Regions from separate parts of the Bradyrhizobium sp. AUGA SZCCT0105 genome, predicted to be linked through region 2. Evidence: predicted binding sites of a transcription regulator. Region 2 holds the regulator's gene; each other region holds the start of a gene.
What was found. Region 2 encodes PhoB, which activates phosphate uptake and scavenging genes when phosphate is short. Its sites were predicted from a motif close to TGTCATNNANCTGTCAT; they were not measured.
Positions count from the first base shown of each region.

Region 1: the regulator PhoB is predicted to act here: its motif matches at 2,652-2,668, upstream of JQ573_RS12140 (UDP-2,3-diacylglucosamine diphosphatase).
Region 3: the regulator PhoB is predicted to act here: its motif matches at 1,878-1,894, upstream of pstS (phosphate ABC transporter substrate-binding protein PstS).
Region 4: the regulator PhoB is predicted to act here: its motif matches at 1,651-1,667, upstream of phnC (phosphonate ABC transporter ATP-binding protein).

Region 1 covers NZ_JAFCMK010000002.1:637,937-642,145, forward strand. Annotated here, with positions in the region: gene JQ573_RS12130 (threonine/serine dehydratase) at 1-685, opposite strand, end outside; gene JQ573_RS12135 (glycosyltransferase family 1 protein) at 728-1,819, opposite strand; gene JQ573_RS12140 (UDP-2,3-diacylglucosamine diphosphatase) at 1,816-2,628, opposite strand; gene thiD (bifunctional hydroxymethylpyrimidine kinase/phosphomethylpyrimidine kinase) at 2,961-3,758, opposite strand; gene JQ573_RS12150 (Lrp/AsnC ligand binding domain-containing protein) at 3,952-4,197, shown strand.
Region 2 covers NZ_JAFCMK010000008.1:323,707-327,915, forward strand. Annotated here, with positions in the region: gene JQ573_RS32550 (aspartate aminotransferase family protein) at 1-560, opposite strand, end outside; gene JQ573_RS32555 (GcrA family cell cycle regulator) at 1,057-1,569, shown strand; gene phoB (phosphate regulon transcriptional regulator PhoB) at 1,887-2,597, opposite strand; gene phoU (phosphate signaling complex protein PhoU) at 2,728-3,444, opposite strand; gene pstB (phosphate ABC transporter ATP-binding protein PstB) at 3,542-4,209, opposite strand, start outside.
Region 3 covers NZ_JAFCMK010000004.1:173,689-177,897, forward strand. Annotated here, with positions in the region: gene JQ573_RS20430 (alkaline phosphatase family protein) at 1-503, opposite strand, end outside; gene JQ573_RS20435 (tripartite tricarboxylate transporter substrate-binding protein) at 884-1,780, shown strand; gene pstS (phosphate ABC transporter substrate-binding protein PstS) at 1,973-2,983, shown strand; gene JQ573_RS20445 (TetR/AcrR family transcriptional regulator) at 3,183-3,899, shown strand; gene JQ573_RS20450 (hypothetical protein) at 3,947-4,195, shown strand.
Region 4 covers NZ_JAFCMK010000001.1:936,673-940,881, reverse strand. Annotated here, with positions in the region: gene phnD (phosphonate ABC transporter substrate-binding protein) at 1-634, opposite strand, end outside; gene phnC (phosphonate ABC transporter ATP-binding protein) at 710-1,525, opposite strand; gene JQ573_RS04495 (chloramphenicol acetyltransferase) at 1,736-2,401, shown strand; gene JQ573_RS04490 (alpha-D-ribose 1-methylphosphonate 5-triphosphate diphosphatase) at 2,398-3,570, shown strand; gene JQ573_RS04485 (DUF1045 domain-containing protein) at 3,591-4,209, shown strand, end outside.

The sequences.
Region 1 (4,209 bases), on a different contig from region 2:
GGCCGACCTTGAGCGACAAAGCGTGATCGTCATAGCCCGCGGGCTCGGCGACGATCACCTGGGCCTGCGGATACTTCGCCTTCACGGCGGTGGCGACACCTGCGATCAACCCGCCGCCCGAAGCCGGCGCGACCACGATGTCGGGCACAAGCCCGAGCGCGGCCATGTCCTCGGCGATCTCGCGGCCCGCAGTACCCTGGCCTGCGATCACGAAGGGATCGTCATAGGGGCGCACCAATGTCGCACCACGCTTGCTGGCGATGCCATTGGCGATCGCCTCGCGGTCGTCGCGATCGCGATCGTACAGCACGACCTCGGCGCCGTAGGACTTGGTCCGCTCACGCTTGGTGATCGGCGAGTCCGCAGGCATCACGATGGTCGCCTGCATGTTGAGGATCTTTGCCGCCGCGGCGACGCCCTGGGCGTGGTTGCCCGAGGAGAACGCGACGACGCCCCCGCTCCGCTTGTCCTGCGGAATCGAGGCGAGCTTGTTGAAGGCGCCGCGGAACTTGAACGATCCGGTCCGTTGCAGCATCTCGGGCTTGAGGAAGACCTGGGTGCCGACGCGTTCGTTGAGAACGGGGAAAGTCAGGAGCGGCGTGCGCACCGCGAACGGCGCGACCACCCTTGCAGCGGCATCGATGTCCGCGGCAGCGACGAGTGGATTGAGAGTGATGTCCGTCATCCACGATTTGTATCGCGGCGGCGGGTAACCCGGCAAGACGCTTTAGCGTGAGTTTGGCTGAGGCGCCGGCAGGGCGGCGAAATGGTGCTCTTCGGCGCCGAATTCGAGCGCCTCGCCCTCGCCGTCGGGCGCCGCGGGGCGGACGTTCATGCAGCGGTCGATGAACACCCGGGCCGACGCCTGCCAGGTGTGGAGCGCGGCGAAATCGACGCAGGCCTGCCGCGGGATGCTGAGCGCCTCCAGACAGGCGTGGCGCAGATCCTCGTCGAGCACGCCGACCGGCGCCGCGCCGATCACGTCGCGGGGACCGGTGACCGGAAAAGCGGCAACCGGCAGGCCGCTGGCCAGCGCTTCAAGCAGCACCAAACCGAACGTATCGGTGCGGCTGGGGAAAACGAACACATCGGCCGCGGCATAGATTTCGGCCAATTCTTCCCCATGGCGGGCACCGAGGAAGAGGGCTTCCGGATATTTCCGCTCCAGCGCCGCCCGCGCCGGGCCGTCGCCGACCACGACCTTGGTGCCGGGCAGATCGAGATCGAGGAACGCCTCGAGGTTCTTCTCCACCGCCACCCGGCCGACGCTGAGATAGACCGGCTGCGGCAGGCAGAGATCGACATCGCGCGGGTGGAACAGCGCGGTATCGACGCCGCGCGACCACAGCACCACGTTGCGGAAGCCGCGCTGGCGCAGTTCGGCGGCCAGCGCCGGGGTCGCGGCCATCACTGCCCGGCTCGGCCTGTGGAACCAGCGCAGCGCACGCCACACCCAGGCCTCCGGGACCGGCGTGCGTGCCGAGACGTATTCGGGAAAGCGGGTGTGGAAGCTCGTCGTGAACGGCAGGCCGTGCTTGCGGCAATAGCGGCGAACCGACAGCCCGATCGGGCCTTCGGTCGCGATATGGATGCTGTCGGGCCTGGCAGCCTCGATCAGGCTTGCGACCTTGGCCTGATAGGGCAGCGCCAGCCGGAGATCGCGATAGCTCGGCATCGCGAAGGTGCGGAACTCGTCCGGCGTCAGGAAGCTCACCTCGACGCCGAGCGATTTCGCCGCCTCTGCCATCATGGTCAGCGTGCGGACAACCCCGTTGACCTGGGGATGCCACGCATCGGTCGCGACCAGGATATGCGTCATGCAGCGCGTGCCGTCACTCGCGGAACTGGCGCGATCCGGCGCACCGGGTCGGTCCAGGTGATGATCTCGAAATGGCCGTCCTCGTGCTCGGCGAGCGCCGTGCAGCTCTCCACCCAGTCGCCGCAATTCATGTAGCGGATGCCGTGCTCGTCATGGATCGTCGCGTAGTGGATGTGGCCGCAGATCACGCCGTCACAGCCATGACGCCGCGCCTCGCCGGCCAGCGTCGCCTCGAACGCGCCGATATAGTTCACGGCCTTCTTGACCTTCAGCTTGGCCCATTGCGACAGCGACCAGTAGGGAACGCCGAACATCTTGCGGAAGAAGTTGACGAAGCGATTCATCTGGATCGCGAAGTCGTAGGCCTTGTCGCCGAGATGGGCGAGCCAGCGCGCGTTCTGCACCACGAGATCGAAGATGTCGCCGTGGATCACGAGGTAGCGCTTGCCGTCGGCGCCGGTGTGAACGGTGTTCTCCACCACGTCGATGCCGCCGAAATGCGTGCCATAATATTTGCGCAGGAACTCGTCGTGGTTGCCTGGGACGTAGATCACCTTGGCGCCCTTGCGGGCCTTGCGCAGCATCTTCTGCACGAAATCGTTGTGGGTCTGCGGCCAGTACCAGTTCGACTTCAGCGCCCAGCCGTCGACAATATCACCAACGAGGTAGATCGTGTCGGCATCGTGGGAGCGGAGGAAGTCCAACAGGCGGTCGGCTTGCGAACCGCGGGCTCCGAGATGTACATCGGAGATAAACAAAGTGCGAAAGCGCCGCTCGGGGCTTTCTTCACTCAAGGAGTCACTTCCCATGCCTGTGCACCTAACAGATTCCTGTGACAAGGCGATGACGATCCCCGCGACCCAAGGCCTCACTAACAGTTAACGAGAATCAGCAGCACGCCCCTCCAGTGCGGATAACAGCGGCGTACGACAATCTGGCGACATAGATGGACGCGGCTGTGCGGAACAGGCGTTGTGTTGCCTGCATATCGCGGGGGGAACAATGCGCATTCAAAGAGGCGATGGATGCGTAGCCCGGATGAAGCGCAGCGTAATGCGGGGTCTTGCGTCCGCGGATGATCTGTTCCCGGATCTCGCTGCGCTTCATCCGGGCTACAAACTTCAGCCGGGCTACAAGAGCGTCAGTAATATTTGTGGAAGTGGTGCACCGGCCCGTGGCCGTGGCCGACGGCGAAGCGATCGGCGGCGGCGATCGCATCCGTGATCCAGGCCTTGCCGTTGCGCACGGCGGTCTCCATCGCCTCGCCTTTCGCCAGTCCGGCGGCGATCGCCGATGACAGCGAGCAGCCAGTGCCGTGCGTGTTGGCGGTTGCGATGCGCGGCGCCGCGAGCGCGATGCTTTGCTCGCCATCGATCAGATAGTCGATGCTCTCCGCGCCGTGCCCATGGCCGCCCTTGACCAGCACCGCGCGACATCCCATCGCCAGCAATTGCCTGCCCTGTCGCTCGACGTCGGCCTCGTTCGAGGCGACCGGCTCGTTCAGCAGCGCCGCCGCTTCCGGCAGGTTCGGCGTGATCAGCGAGGCCAGCGGAAACAGCATGGTCTTCAGCGCATCGACCGCCTCGGCCGCCAGCAGCCGATCGCCCGAGGTTGCGACCATCACCGGATCCAGCACGACATGCCGCGGCGCCCAGCGCTTCAGCCCGTCGGCAATCGCCGCGATGGTCTCGACCTGCGCCACCATGCCGATCTTGACCGCGCCGATTTCGAGGTCGGAGAACACCGCATCGATCTGCGCCGTGACGAACGAAGCGGGCACCGGATGGATGCCGCTGACCCCCGTGGTGTTCTGCGCCGTCAACGCCGTGATCGCGGAGGCGCCGTACACCCCGAACGCGGCAAAGCTCTTGAGGTCGGCCTGGATGCCCGCCCCGCCCGAGGAATCCGAACCGGCAATAGTGAGCGCAACCGGCGTCATTGCGCGGTACCGGCGGTTGGGACGAATGAGATCATGACGAACAAGATCATGGCCTGTCCTAGCCCGGCCGCCCATCGGCAGCAAGTTCGCCTGACTTACCCGCGAGTTGGCCTTGTTGCCCCGTTGCCTTGCCCCCTTGCCTTGGCCGCCCGTTTTTGGCCTATAGTCACGGAAATCCCCGGAGACGACTTTGATGGTTCCTTTCTTCGTCCAGATCAAATGCAAGCTCGGCCAGTCCTACACCGTCGCCAATGCGCTGGCGGAAGCCGAGATTGCGTCCGAGATCTATTCCACCGCGGGCAATTACGATCTGCTGGTCAAGTTCTACGTCGACCACGACACCGACATCGGCCATTTCATCAACGAGAAGGTTCAGGTGATCCCGGGCATCCAGGACACCCTCACCATCATCACCTTCAAGGCGTTCGGCACGAAGTAGGACGGCCCAACA
Region 2 (4,209 bases):
TGCACCGGCTCGATCAGGATGCCGGCCGTGTGCGGGCCGATCGCCTTCTTCACCGCCTCGATGTCGCCGTGCGGCACCTGGTCGAAGCCGTCCATCGGCGGGCCGAAGCCCTCGAGATATTTCGCCGAGCCGGTCGCGGCCAGCGTGCCCAGCGTGCGGCCATGGAAGGCGCCTTCGAAGGTGATGATGCGGTAGCGTTCGGGATGGCCCTTGGAGAAGTGGTGGTGGCGGACCAGCTTGATCACGCCCTCCATCGCTTCCGCGCCGGAATTGCAGAAGAACACGAAGTCGGCAAAGCTCTGCTCGCACAGCCGCGCCGCAAGCACCTCGCCGTCCGGGCTCTTGAACAGGTTCGACATGTGCCAGAGCTTGGTCGCCTGCTCCTGCAGCGCCTTGACCAGATGCGGATGCGCATGCCCGAGCGCGTTCACCGCGACACCGGAGGTGAAATCGAGATAGCGGTCGCCATTGGTTGCGATCAGCCAGGCGCCCTCGCCGCGCTCGAAGCCGAGATCGACCCGGGCGAAGACGGGGAGCAGATGCGACGAGGCGTTGGTCATGGCGTTCACTGCCGGTTTGAAGCCGTCAATCGCCGCGCGCCTTGACGCCTACGCAGCAACCGCCAGCTTCGGAAAACAAAACGGCCGCCTTTGCGGGCGGCACGTGCGGGTCATTCTATGCGGCGGCCGGTCAGTGTCAATCGCCAGGAGCCGGCCTTTGCCGGCCTTCCTGCAATGCGAAACCGGCGCAATCCGGAGCATTCCGGTGCGGTGGAAAAGCCTCATAGCAATGCTTAACTTTGTGGGAACATGTGGACGCACGGCCGCGGACTCTTGCGCCAGAGTCACGCCATATTGTAGCGTTTGGCCTGTCGGGTACGACATCTCGTGCGGCAGTACTGGACCCTCTAAGTAGCCTTCGTGTCTCGCGTAAACGTTCGGGCGCAACACCGTGCCCGGCGAGGGCTAAGGGATTCTGGCCGCAGGGATATTTGTCCAGATTGGCTCGCAGCGCCGCTCCGATGAGTGGCCGGCGCCATGCGAAAGGAAGAATGTGATGACTGTATTGACCTGGTCCGACGATCGCGTCGAGCAGCTGAAGAAGCTCTGGGAATCCGGCCTCTCGGCCAGCCAGATCGCGGCGGAACTTGGCAATGTGACGCGAAACGCCGTGATCGGCAAAGTACATCGGCTCGGCCTCTCCGGCCGCGCCAAGGCCCCCTCCACGGCCGCGCCGCGGCAGCGCAAGGCCCGCCCCGCCCAGCACATGATGCGGGTGGCGCGCCCGGTCTCGCGCGGCAACACTGCGCTTGCGCACGCCTTCGAGGTCGAGATGGAGCCCGATCCGATCTCCTTCGACAACGTGGTGCCGATGAGCCAGCGGCTGTCGCTGCTCGAGCTCAACGAGGCCACCTGCCATTGGCCGGTCGGCGATCCCTCGAGCCCGGAATTCTTCTTCTGCGGCGGCAAGGCGCTCGCCGGTCTGCCCTATTGCGCGCATCACTCGCGCGTCGCCTATCAGCCCGCCGCCGATCGCCGCCGGCCGTCGGCGAAGCCACAGATCAAGTAAGCACTCGGGAAACTGCCTGGACTGTAAAAACAAATCCCCGCGAAAGCGGGGATTTTTTTGTGGCTCGTAGCCCGGATGGAGCGAAGCGTAATCCGGCGCGGTGTTTGAAGCGGAGAATGAAGTTCTGGATTTCGCTTCGCTCCATCCGGGCTACGTCACATCACCGGCGTCGTCCCGGCGAACGCCGGGACCCATAACCACGAATGGGCGTTGTTAGAAAGTCGTCTGGCCGCTTGCCGATTGCGCCGGCCGCGGCTTATGGGTCCCGGCGTTCGCCGGGACGACGCCGTGTTGTGGTTTACGATTGTCGGCCAGCCTTACGGCTGCGGTTCGGCCTTCGCGAAGCGGTCGTCGAGCGCGTAGCCGGCGCCGCGCACGGTGCGGATCGGATCCTGCTCGCGGCCCGGATTGAGCAGCTTGCGCAGGCGGCCGATATGCACGTCGACGGTACGCTCATCGATATAGATGTCGCGGCCCCAGACGCTGTCGAGCAGCTGCTCGCGGCTGAACACGCGGCCGGGATGCTCGAGGAAGAATTCGAGCAGCCGATACTCGGTCGGACCGAGATCGATCGGACGTCCCGAGCGCGCCACGCGGCGCTTTTCGCGGTCGAGCTCGATGTCGCCATAGGTCAGCACGGTCGCAAGCCGCTCCGGGCTCGCACGGCGCAGCAGGCCCTTCACCCGTGCCAGCAGTTCCGGCACCGAGAACGGCTTGACGATGTAGTCGTCGGCGCCGGTGGCAAGCCCGCGCACGCGCTCGCTCTCCTCGCCGCGCGCGGTCAGCATGATGATCGGAAGCTGCTTGGTCTCGGGCCGCGCCCGCAGGCGGCGGCACAGCTCGATGCCGGACAGGCCCGGCAGCATCCAGTCCAGTACCACGAGGTCGGGAACGCGCTCCTTCAGGCGGGTGTCGGCATCGTCGCCGCGCCCCACCGTCTCGACATCGTAGCCTTCCGCATCGAGGTTGTAGCGCAACAGTGTCGTCAGCGCTTCCTCGTCTTCGACTACCAGAATGCGTGCGCTCATCGGCTTAAGTTCTCTCTCTGTGATGATCCGTTGCCCAGACGCAAACCGAAACGCTTGCTTTCCTGAGCATAATCCCCGCGGAAACGACTTGTCGTGAAGACAATCCGGCTCCGCGCCTGCGGATCATGTCCTAGGTACCGGGCACCGTGGTGGCAAAGTTGGTCATGTCGCCCTTCGGGCGCTTGTCGGTGATCTGCTGGCCCTCGATCATGTAGAACACGGTTTCGGCGATGTTGGTGGCGTGATCGCCGATCCGCTCGATGTTCTTGGCGCAGAACATCAGATGGATGCAGAACGAGATGTTGCGCGGATCCTCCATCATGTAGGTCAGCAACTCGCGGAACAGCGAGGTGCAGATCGCATCGACCTCCTCGTCGCCCTTCCAGACGTTCATCGCCGCCGGCAGGTCGTGCGCGGCATAGGCGTCGAGCACCGACTTGACCTGCGACAGCACGAGGTCGGTCATGTGCTCCAGGCCGCGGATCAGCTTCAGCGGCTGGAAATCGCTTTCCAGCGCCGCGACGCGCTTGCCCATGTTCTTGGCGAGGTCGCCGATCCGCTCGAGGTCGGTGGCCACGCGCATCGCGCTGACGATTTCGCGCAGGTCGATCGCCATCGGCTGGCGGCGGGCGATCGTCAGCACCGCGCGCTCTTCGATCACGCGCTGCAGATTGTCGATCTCGATGTCCGCGGCGACCACGCGCTTGCCGAGCGCGACGTCGCGACGGATCAGCGCGTCGACCGACTCGGTGATCATCCGCTCGACGAGGCCGCCCATCTCGGCGACCAGGCGGGTCAACTCCTGCAGGTCGCTGTCGAATGCCTTGGCGGTATGTTCAGAAGCCATCGCTTGTCTCCCTCATGATCCCGGGGATCATGATTTGGTGTCCTCAGTTTCGCATGATCCGGTCGGAAAACCGGTACCCAATTTTGCGGACCATGCGCTAGCCGAACCGGCCGGTGATGTAGTCCTGGGTGCGTCGATCGCTCGGCGAGGTGAAGATCTTGTTGGTGTCGTCGAACTCGATCAGCTCACCGAGATACATGAAGGCGGTCTTGTCGGAGACGCGCGCCGCCTGCTGCATGTTGTGGGTGACGATTGCGATCGTGTAGTCTTCGGAGAGCTCCTGGATCAGTTCCTCGACCTTGGCGGTCGAGATCGGATCGAGCGCCGAGCACGGCTCGTCGAACAGGATCACCTCGGGACGCACCGCCACGGTGCGCGCGATGCACAGGCGCTGCTGCTGGCCGCCGGAGAGCGACAGGCCGGAAGCGTTCAGCTTGTCCTTGACCTCATTCCACAGCGCGCCGCCGCGCAGCGCCTTCTCGACCCGGTCGTCCATCTCGGACTTCGAGATCTTTTCGTAGAGGCGGATGCCGAAGGCGATGTTCTCGTAGATCGTCATCGGGAACGGCGTCGGCTTCTGGAACACCATGCCGACCCGCGCGCGGAGCAGATTGAGGTCGAGCTTGGGATCGAGAATGTTGGTCTGGTCCAGCATCAGCTGGCCGACCGCGCGCTGGCCCGGATAGAGATCGTACATCCGGTTGAAGATGCGCAGCAGGGTCGACTTGCCGCAGCCCGACGGGCCGATGAACGCCGTGACGCGGT
Region 3 (4,209 bases), on a different contig from region 2:
AGCGTGCCGCCGGCGGTGTAATCGGCGACCAGCCCGCTGGAGTAATTGTAGGTCTTGTCGAGCGCTTCGAAGTTGGTGAGCTCGGTTCCCGCCGGGCCGACGCAACCGGGGTCCGCAAGACCCTGGCTGGTGTAGAAGGCCTTGGCCGGATATTCGGTGCGGTCATAGCTGTCGTCATAGAACAGGCCGCCGCCCTTCGGCGTGGCGCCCGTGACCTGCGCGAGCATGCCGGGAAAGCTGTCGGATGGCGCGGTGGTCAAAGCGTTCGGATAGACGACGCCCTTTCCGGTGAGCTGGGCGAAGTTGCCGCCGGGGCGGCTTTCGACCCAACGCTTCAAATCGACGGCGTGCATGCCGTCGACGCTGATCAGCAGGACGTGCTTGTAGCCATGTCGCTGCGAATGGTCGTTGTCGTCATCCGCTTGCGCGACGGCGACGCCGCAAGCCAGCATGGCTGCCGCGATCGCGGCAGTTGACAGGAAATAGTCACGAAAGCCACTCATGAGTTCGCCCCTCTTTGATTTCGGTGAATTTGGAATCGCCTGCGCTGGCCGCGACAACTTGTCGCGGTCAATTGACGGCGGGATGACGCTTTCATGCGAGTTCGATGACCGTGGTCGTGGCTGACCGGCATCCCATGGTTGCAGGATTGGCCCAATCTGGGCGACGCGCCGGCCGGGCGACGCCGCGCAACGACAAGCTTTGCCGTTCAAACGCGGACATCACGTCTCTGACGTCTTACGCTGGACCGCGCGACACTGCCGGCTCTATGAGAGCATGAGGGGGAACGCGCATGCCCAACATGTCTCGCCGGCCATTCCTGCAACTCGCGCTCGGCGCGGCGACGCTGCCGCTTGCTTCCCGTCGCGCGCGCGCCGAGACCATGGCGCGCCCCATCACTTTGATCGTGCCGTTCGCCGCCGGTGGGCCGACCGACGTGCTGGCGCGGATCCTCGCCGAATATATGCGCAATACGCTCGGCCATCCCGTCATCATCGAGAATGTCACGGGCGCCTCCGGCACTGTCGCGGGCCTGCGCGCCTCGCGCGCGGCGCCGGACGGCACCACGATCACGATCGGGCACTGGGGCACGCATTGCCTCAACGGCGCGATCTATCAGCTGCAATATGACGTGCGCGAATTCGCGCCGATTGCACTGATCGCGAGCGGACCGCAGCTCATCATCGGACGGCCCGATCTGCCGGCGCAGAATCTGAACGAGCTGATCGCCTGGCTCAAGACCAATGGCGACAAGGCCACCGCCGGCACCGCGGGCCCGGGTTCGGGCGCGCATGTCGCGGGCGTGTTCTTCCAGCAGTTGACGAACACGAACTTCTCCTTCGTGCCGTATCGCGGCGCTGGTCCCGCGCTGAACGATCTGATGGCCGGGCATATCGACATCATGTTCGATCAGGCCTCCAACTCGCTGCCGCAGGTGAAGAGCGGGACCGTGAAGGCCTTTGCGGTGACAGCGTCGTCGCGGCTCGCATCGGCACCCGATATTCCGACCGTCGACGAAGCCGGACTGCCGGGTCTCTACATCGCCTATTGGCACGGCATCTGGGCGCCGAAGGGCACGCCGGCCGATATCGTATCTGTTCTGTCGAAGGCGGTGACGTCGGCGCTCGCCGAGCCCGTCGTCCGGCAACGCTTCGCCGAACTCGGGCAGGAGATCCCGTCACCGGATAGACAGAGCCCCGCCGCGCTGCGCGACCATCAAGCCGCCGAGGTCGAGAAGTGGTGGCCGATCGTCAAGTCGGCCAACATCAAGGCGGAATAACTTCCAGCGCGACGCTCCGTCAAACTCAAGGGAACCGCGACAGGCGGTATCCCGTGCGGTTCCGAACTTTTGACGTAGGCCGAAGGTCAGGGGCCACTGTCATCCCGTCGTCATGGGCCTCCGAAAAAACGTTGCGACAGCTTACGAGAGCATCGCGCGCGCGAGACCTCTCGCGTTTCCACGGAGATCAACATGAAAATCGTCAAGACAATCGTGGCCGCCAGTCTGGTGGCTATGGCGACGCCGAGCTTCGCAGCCGACATCACCGGTGCCGGTTCGACATTTATCTTCCCTGTCCTCTCCAAATGGGCCGACGCCTACAAGAAGGATTCAGGCAGTGGCGTGAATTACCAGTCGATCGGTTCGGGTGCCGGCATCAAGCAGATTGAAGCCAACACCGTGACCTTCGGTGCCACCGACGCGCCGCTGAAGTCCGACCAGTTGCAGAAGGACGGTCTTGCGCAGTGGCCGATGATCATGGGGGCGATCGTTCCGGTGGTGAACCTCGACGGCGTGAAGGCCGGCGATCTGGTTCTCGACGGTCCGACGCTTGCCAACATTTTCCTCGGCAAGATCACCAAGTGGGATGACGCCGCGATCAAGAAGCTCAATCCGAAGGCCAAGCTGCCATCCGAGGCGATCTCGGTGGTTCATCGCGCCGACGGTTCGGGAACGACTTTCAACTTCACCGACTATCTGAGCAAGGTCAGCCCGGATTGGAAGAGCAAGATCGGTTCCGGCACCGCGGTCGAATGGCCGGTCGGCGTCGGCGCCAAGGGCAACGAAGGCGTTGCGGGCAATATCGCGCAGGCCAAGAACTCGATCGGCTATGTCGAGTATGCCTACGCCAAGCAGAACAAGCTGACCTACACCGCGTTGATCAACAAGGCGGGCAAGACCATTCAGCCGACCAACGAAGCGTTCCAGGCTGCGGCGTCGAACGCCGACTGGACCAACGCGCCCGGCTACTACCTGATCCTGACCGACCAGCCGGGCGACAAGTCCTGGCCGATCGTCGCTTCGACGTTCATCCTGTTGCACAAGGACGCGACCGACAAGGCGGCCTCGAAGGAAGCGCTCAAGTTCTTCAAGTTCGCCTTTGACAAGGGCGCCAAGAGCGCGGAAGAGCTCGACTACATCCCGATGCCGGACAGCGTCGTGAAGCAGATCGAGAAGACCTGGGCTGCTGACGTCAAGAGCTGAGCTGCCCACTTTCGGATCCGCTCAATGGCATGAAGCCGGCGTCGGTTGACGCCGGCTTTTTCTTCGGCGGTTGACCGCCACGCTCACATTCGCGGCATTTCATCTATCTACCTGAATGTTATGCGCTTTTAGATCGTGCCTCGAACTTGAAATGCGGACTTACCAATTTATATGTTCGTCTGAACATATTTGGTGAGCGATGATTGGAACGACGACTGCCGCCGCGCTGCCGGCCTCCCGGCCCAAGGGACGCCGCAGCAAGGACATGCCCGACGGCCGCCAGGCGCTGCTGATCGCGGCGACCGAGGCCTTTGCGAGCCTCGGTTTCGACGGCGCCGACCTGCGTAGCGTCGCCGCGGCAGCGGGCGTCGCGCCGAATCTCGTGCGCGTCCACTTCGGCAACAAGGCCGCGCTATGGGAGGCCTGCCTCGACCGCATCGTGACGCTTGCGGAGCCTGTGATGGCCGAGGTGCACACCATCGCCACCGACACGCGCCGTTCGCTGGCCGACCGGCTGCGCGATCTCATCATCCGCGTCGCCACGTTCTATGCCTCGCATCCGCAGGTGAGGGACTTCGTGGTTCGCCACGGTGCGGAAGCGCCGGAGCGCTCCGCAATGGTGACCGAAAAGCTGCTGCGTCCGGCCTATGAGAGCGCGCGCGAGCTCTTCGAGGCCGGCATCGCGGCGGGCATCATCCGCAGCAGCCATCCGGCGCTGTTCTTTGCGTTGCTCAACGCGGCGCTCAACCAGCCGCCGGCCTTTCCGATGCTGCTCGGCCGGTTTGCGCCCGAGATCGATCCCGAGACAGGGCGGACGCAGCTGCTCGATACGACGATCGCAACGCTTCTGCATCTTCCGCCGTCGCAAGCCGACGCCGAACCCGCAGCCGGCAACGGCCGCAAGCCGCTGTCGTGACATCCAGCCTCGACCAACACTTCAACCTGCCAGTGAGAGAGTGATCCATGAAACTTCGTCTTGCCCTCGTGCTTCTCGGTGCAACCATCGCGCCCGCCATGGCCCAGTCCGGACTGAACGAATCCATGCAGCGTCAAGCCTGCATGGGTGACGCGGTCCGCCTGTGCGGCGCCTACATTCCGGATCGCGGCCGGATCAGGGATTGCATGGCGGCGCAGGTCGAGCAGCTCAGCCCGTCATGCCGCGCGGTGTTCGATGCATCGGTGCAGGCCGAGCGATCGCCGTCGCGGCGTTGATCCTCGCCGCCGGT
Region 4 (4,209 bases), on a different contig from region 2:
CGAGCATGCGGGTCAGGTTGGAATCGTCGTCGGCATTCCACCAATTGGCGGCGACGTCGACGGTGCCCTGCGCCAGCGCCAGCACGGCGTTCTCGTGGCTGCCGGTGAAGACGACCTTGGAGAAGTAGGTCTCCGGATCGATCCCCATCTGGTTCAGCTTGAAACGCGGCATGTTGTTGCCGGAGGTCGAGTTGGGATCGACCAGGCCGATATTCTTGCCCTTGAGGTCTTCGACCTTCTGGTACGGGCTCTTGGCGAGCACGTAGAACACCGAATAATAGCCCTTCGAACCGTCGGCATTGACGTCGATCACGAACGCGTCGGTCTTGACGCCGGTGAGGCGAGCGCGGGCGAACGACGCCGGGCCGTAGTAACCGATGTGGATGTTGCCGGCGCGCTGGCCCTCGATGACGGCCGCGTAGTCGTTGGCGACGCGCAGGGTCACCTTGATGCCGAGTTCCTTCGACAGATACTCGGTGAGCGGACCGTAGCGCTCGGTAACGCCGGAGCCGTTCTCGGCGGGAATCACCGCGAAGGTGATCTCCGGATACTTGGTCTTCCAGTCCTCGGCCGAAGCCGATCCTGCAAACGCCAGCGCGGCGGCGCCGGCCAGAATGATGCGACGAGTGATCATGTTACCCCTCTTTGGTAGTTACGCCTGTTGGCCGGGCGAAATGCCCGGTTGCCCTGTTTTTCGAAAATGCGCCGCTCAGGCCGCGGCAGCGGTGCCGAGCGCCGGAGCAGTTGCGCCGTCGGGCGCGGGCATCGGGGCCGCGCCCATGACGTCATTGGCCTCGAGGTCGTAGAGCTCGCGGGCAATATGGTCGGTGAGCGCCGCGGGGGCGCCGTCGAACACCACGCGCCCCGCCGCCATGCCGATCAGGCGGTCGCAATAGCTTCGCGCCAGGTCGAGGGAGTGCAGGTTGCAGAGCACCGTGATGCCGAAATGCTTGTTGATGCGCAGCAGCGCGTCCATCACGATCTTGGTGTTGCGCGGATCGAGCGAGGCGATCGGCTCGTCGGCAAGAATGATGTCGGGTTCCTGCACCAGCGCGCGGGCAATCGCGACCCGCTGCTGCTGGCCGCCGGAGAGCTGATCGGCGCGCTGCGCCGCGAGCTGGGCGATGTCGAACTGCTCGAGCGCGGACAGCGCGAGCGCCCTGTCCTGCTCCGGCCAGACCTGCGCCAGCGAACGCCAGGACGGGATCTGGGCGAGCCGGCCCATCAGAACGTTGGTCAGCACATCGAGGCGGCCGACGAGATTGAATTGCTGGAAGATCATCGCCGAGCGCGCCCGCCACTGCCGCAGCGCCTTGCCGCGCAGCGCGGTCACGTCAGTGCCTTCGAACAGGATACGGCCGGAGGTCGGATCGGCGAGACGGTTGATCATCCGCAGCAGCGTCGACTTGCCGGCACCGGAGCGGCCGATCACGCCGACAAAGCTGCCCGGCGCGATCGAAAAGGATGCGTTATCGACTGCGGCTTTTGTGCCGAACCGGCACGTCAAACCTTCCACCACCAGCATGCAATGCTCCAACCGCGTCGCGTTGGGCCATCGCTATCCCCGGTGCTTGACAGTTATGTGACGTGGCGTTGCAGTGCGGCGATCGTCCACACCCCTTCCCTGCCGTTCGTTTGACGTCATCGCAACGTCATGATGTTGTCATCAAGCATCCTGATGACGAGCCCGCATCTCCCCGGAAGCCAAAGATTTACAAGATTTGCGGAGGCCCTGATGGCCGGAAAAACACTCTCGGTTGTGCCGACGATCGACCCGACTGCGTCGGTGCGCGAGAGCAAGCTCGGCAAATATACCGAGGTCGGCGCGCGCACCATCCTGCTTGAAGTCAGCATGGACGACTATTCCTACGTCGTGAACGACAGCCAGATCACCTACACCTCGATCGGCAAGTTCTGCTCGATCGCGGCGATGACCCGCATCAATCCCGGCAACCACCCGATGCATCGCGCGACGCAGGCACATTTCACCTACCGCGCCAGCGCCTATTTTCCCGGTGAGAGCGACGACACCGATTTCTTCAACTGGCGACGTGCGCATCACGTGCATATCGGCCATGACGTCTGGATCGGTCATGGCGCGATCCTGCTGCCGGGCCGGAACGTCGGAACCGGCGCTGTCGTCGCTGCAGGCGCGATCGTGACCAAGGATGTGCCCGCCTACACCATCGTTGCCGGTAATCCGGCGCGGCCGGTGAAGCGGCGCTTCTCCGAGACAGCAGCGGATCGCCTGACAGCGCTCGCGTGGTGGGACTGGGATCACGAAACACTTCGTCGTGTCCTGCCCGACTTCCGCAAACTCGTGGTCGAGGAATTCCTCGACAAGTATGAGGCCGAGGCCGTATCCCAATCACAGAGCAAGCAATGGAGCGCCGTAAGGTGACGGACATTTTCATTGAAGGCGGACGCACGCTGGTTGACGGTGCGTTGGTCGAGACCTCGCTGCGCACTACCGGCCGCGACATCGGCGCACTCGACGCCGAACAGGGCCGCGCCGCGCTCCACATCAATGCCGGCGGCCTCTTGGTGCTGCCCGGCATCATCGATCTGCACGGCGATGCGTTCGAGCGGCAGATGATGCCGCGCCCCGGCGTCGACTTCCCGACCGACGTGGCGCTGATCGACAGCGACCGGCAGGCGATCGCCAACGGCATCACCACCGTGTTCCATGGCACGACCTGGTCCTGGGAGCCTGGCCTGCGCAGTGCGGAGAATGCACGCAAGCTGCTCGACGCGATCGAGGCGCTGCGGCCGCAGCTCGCCGCCGATACACGCTTCCACCTGCGTCACGAGACCCACAATCTCGAGGCCGAGGCCGAGATCATTCAATGGCTCAGCGAAGGCCGCATCGATCTGTTCGCCTTCAACGACCACAGCAACGTCAAGCCGAAGAAGCGCAACCAGCTCGCCGAACGCACCGGGCTCTCCATCGAAGCCGTCAACGACATGCTCGATCGGATCGTGGCGCGCCGTCCCGAGGTACCCGCCTCGATCGCGCGACTGGCGGCCGCTGCGCGCGCGGCGAACATTCGGATGCTCTCGCATGACGACAACAGCCCGGCGATGCGCCAGGAGTTTCGCGCGCTCGGCGCCACGATCGCTGAATTCCCGGTCAATGAGGAGACCGCGCGCGACGCCGCCGCCGCCGGCGACTTCATCGTGTTCGGCGCGCCGAACGTGGTGCGCGGCGGCAGCCACACCGGCTGGACCAAGGCATCCGACATGATCGCACAGGGCCTCTGCTCGGTGCTGGCGTCGGACTACTATTATCCGGCGCAACTGCTCGCCGCGTTCCGCCTCGCCGCCGACGGCATCCTGCCGCTTGCGAAGGCCTGGGACCTGATCTCGTCGGCACCGGCACGCGCGGCAGGGCTTGCCGATCGCGGCGTGATCGCCGCCGGCCGCCGCGCCGACATCATCGTCGTCGACGACAAGGTGCCGCTGCGGCCGCGCATCGTCGCCGTGATATCAGCCGGACGGCTGGCGCATCTGGCGGACGCGAGCTGCCTCGTTCATTCGCTCGCACCGCGCAAAACGGTTGCGGCAGCATAGTCAGGACCTGTTCTGCCGCCATGGCCAACACTCCGCGCTACGCGATCTATTATGCGCCGTCACCCGACAGCGCCCTGCACCGCTTCGGTTCGACACTGCTCGGCTACGATGCCGTGTCGGGCGACGACCTGCCGTTTTCCGATGGCGTCGCGCCCGACTGGCGCGAGGTGACGGAGGACCCGCGCAAATACGGTTTTCACGCCACGCTGAAGGCACCCACTGCGCTTGCCTATGGCAGGAACGAGTCCGAGCTGCTCGACGCCTGCGCTGCGTTCGCCGGCCGCGCGCGGCGCATTCCGGTGATCGAACCTGTTGTCGATGCCATCAGCGGCTTCATTGCCGTGATCCCGGCGCGCCGCTCGGATGATCTGCAACGGCTTGCCGCCGATTGCGTCACCGAGTTCGACGCATTCCGTGCGCCGCTGACGCCGCAAGATCGCGCGCGGCGCAAGCCCGAACGGCTCACGGAGCGGCAGCGCGACTATCTCGATCGCTGGGGCTATCCTTATGTCATGGAGGAATTCCGCTTCCACATGACGCTGACCGGACGGCTGAGCGACGAGCGGCGCGGCCCGATCGTGGCGCGGCTGCGCGAGCGGTTCGCGGCGATCGAGCTTGCGCGGCTGGCGATCGACCGCA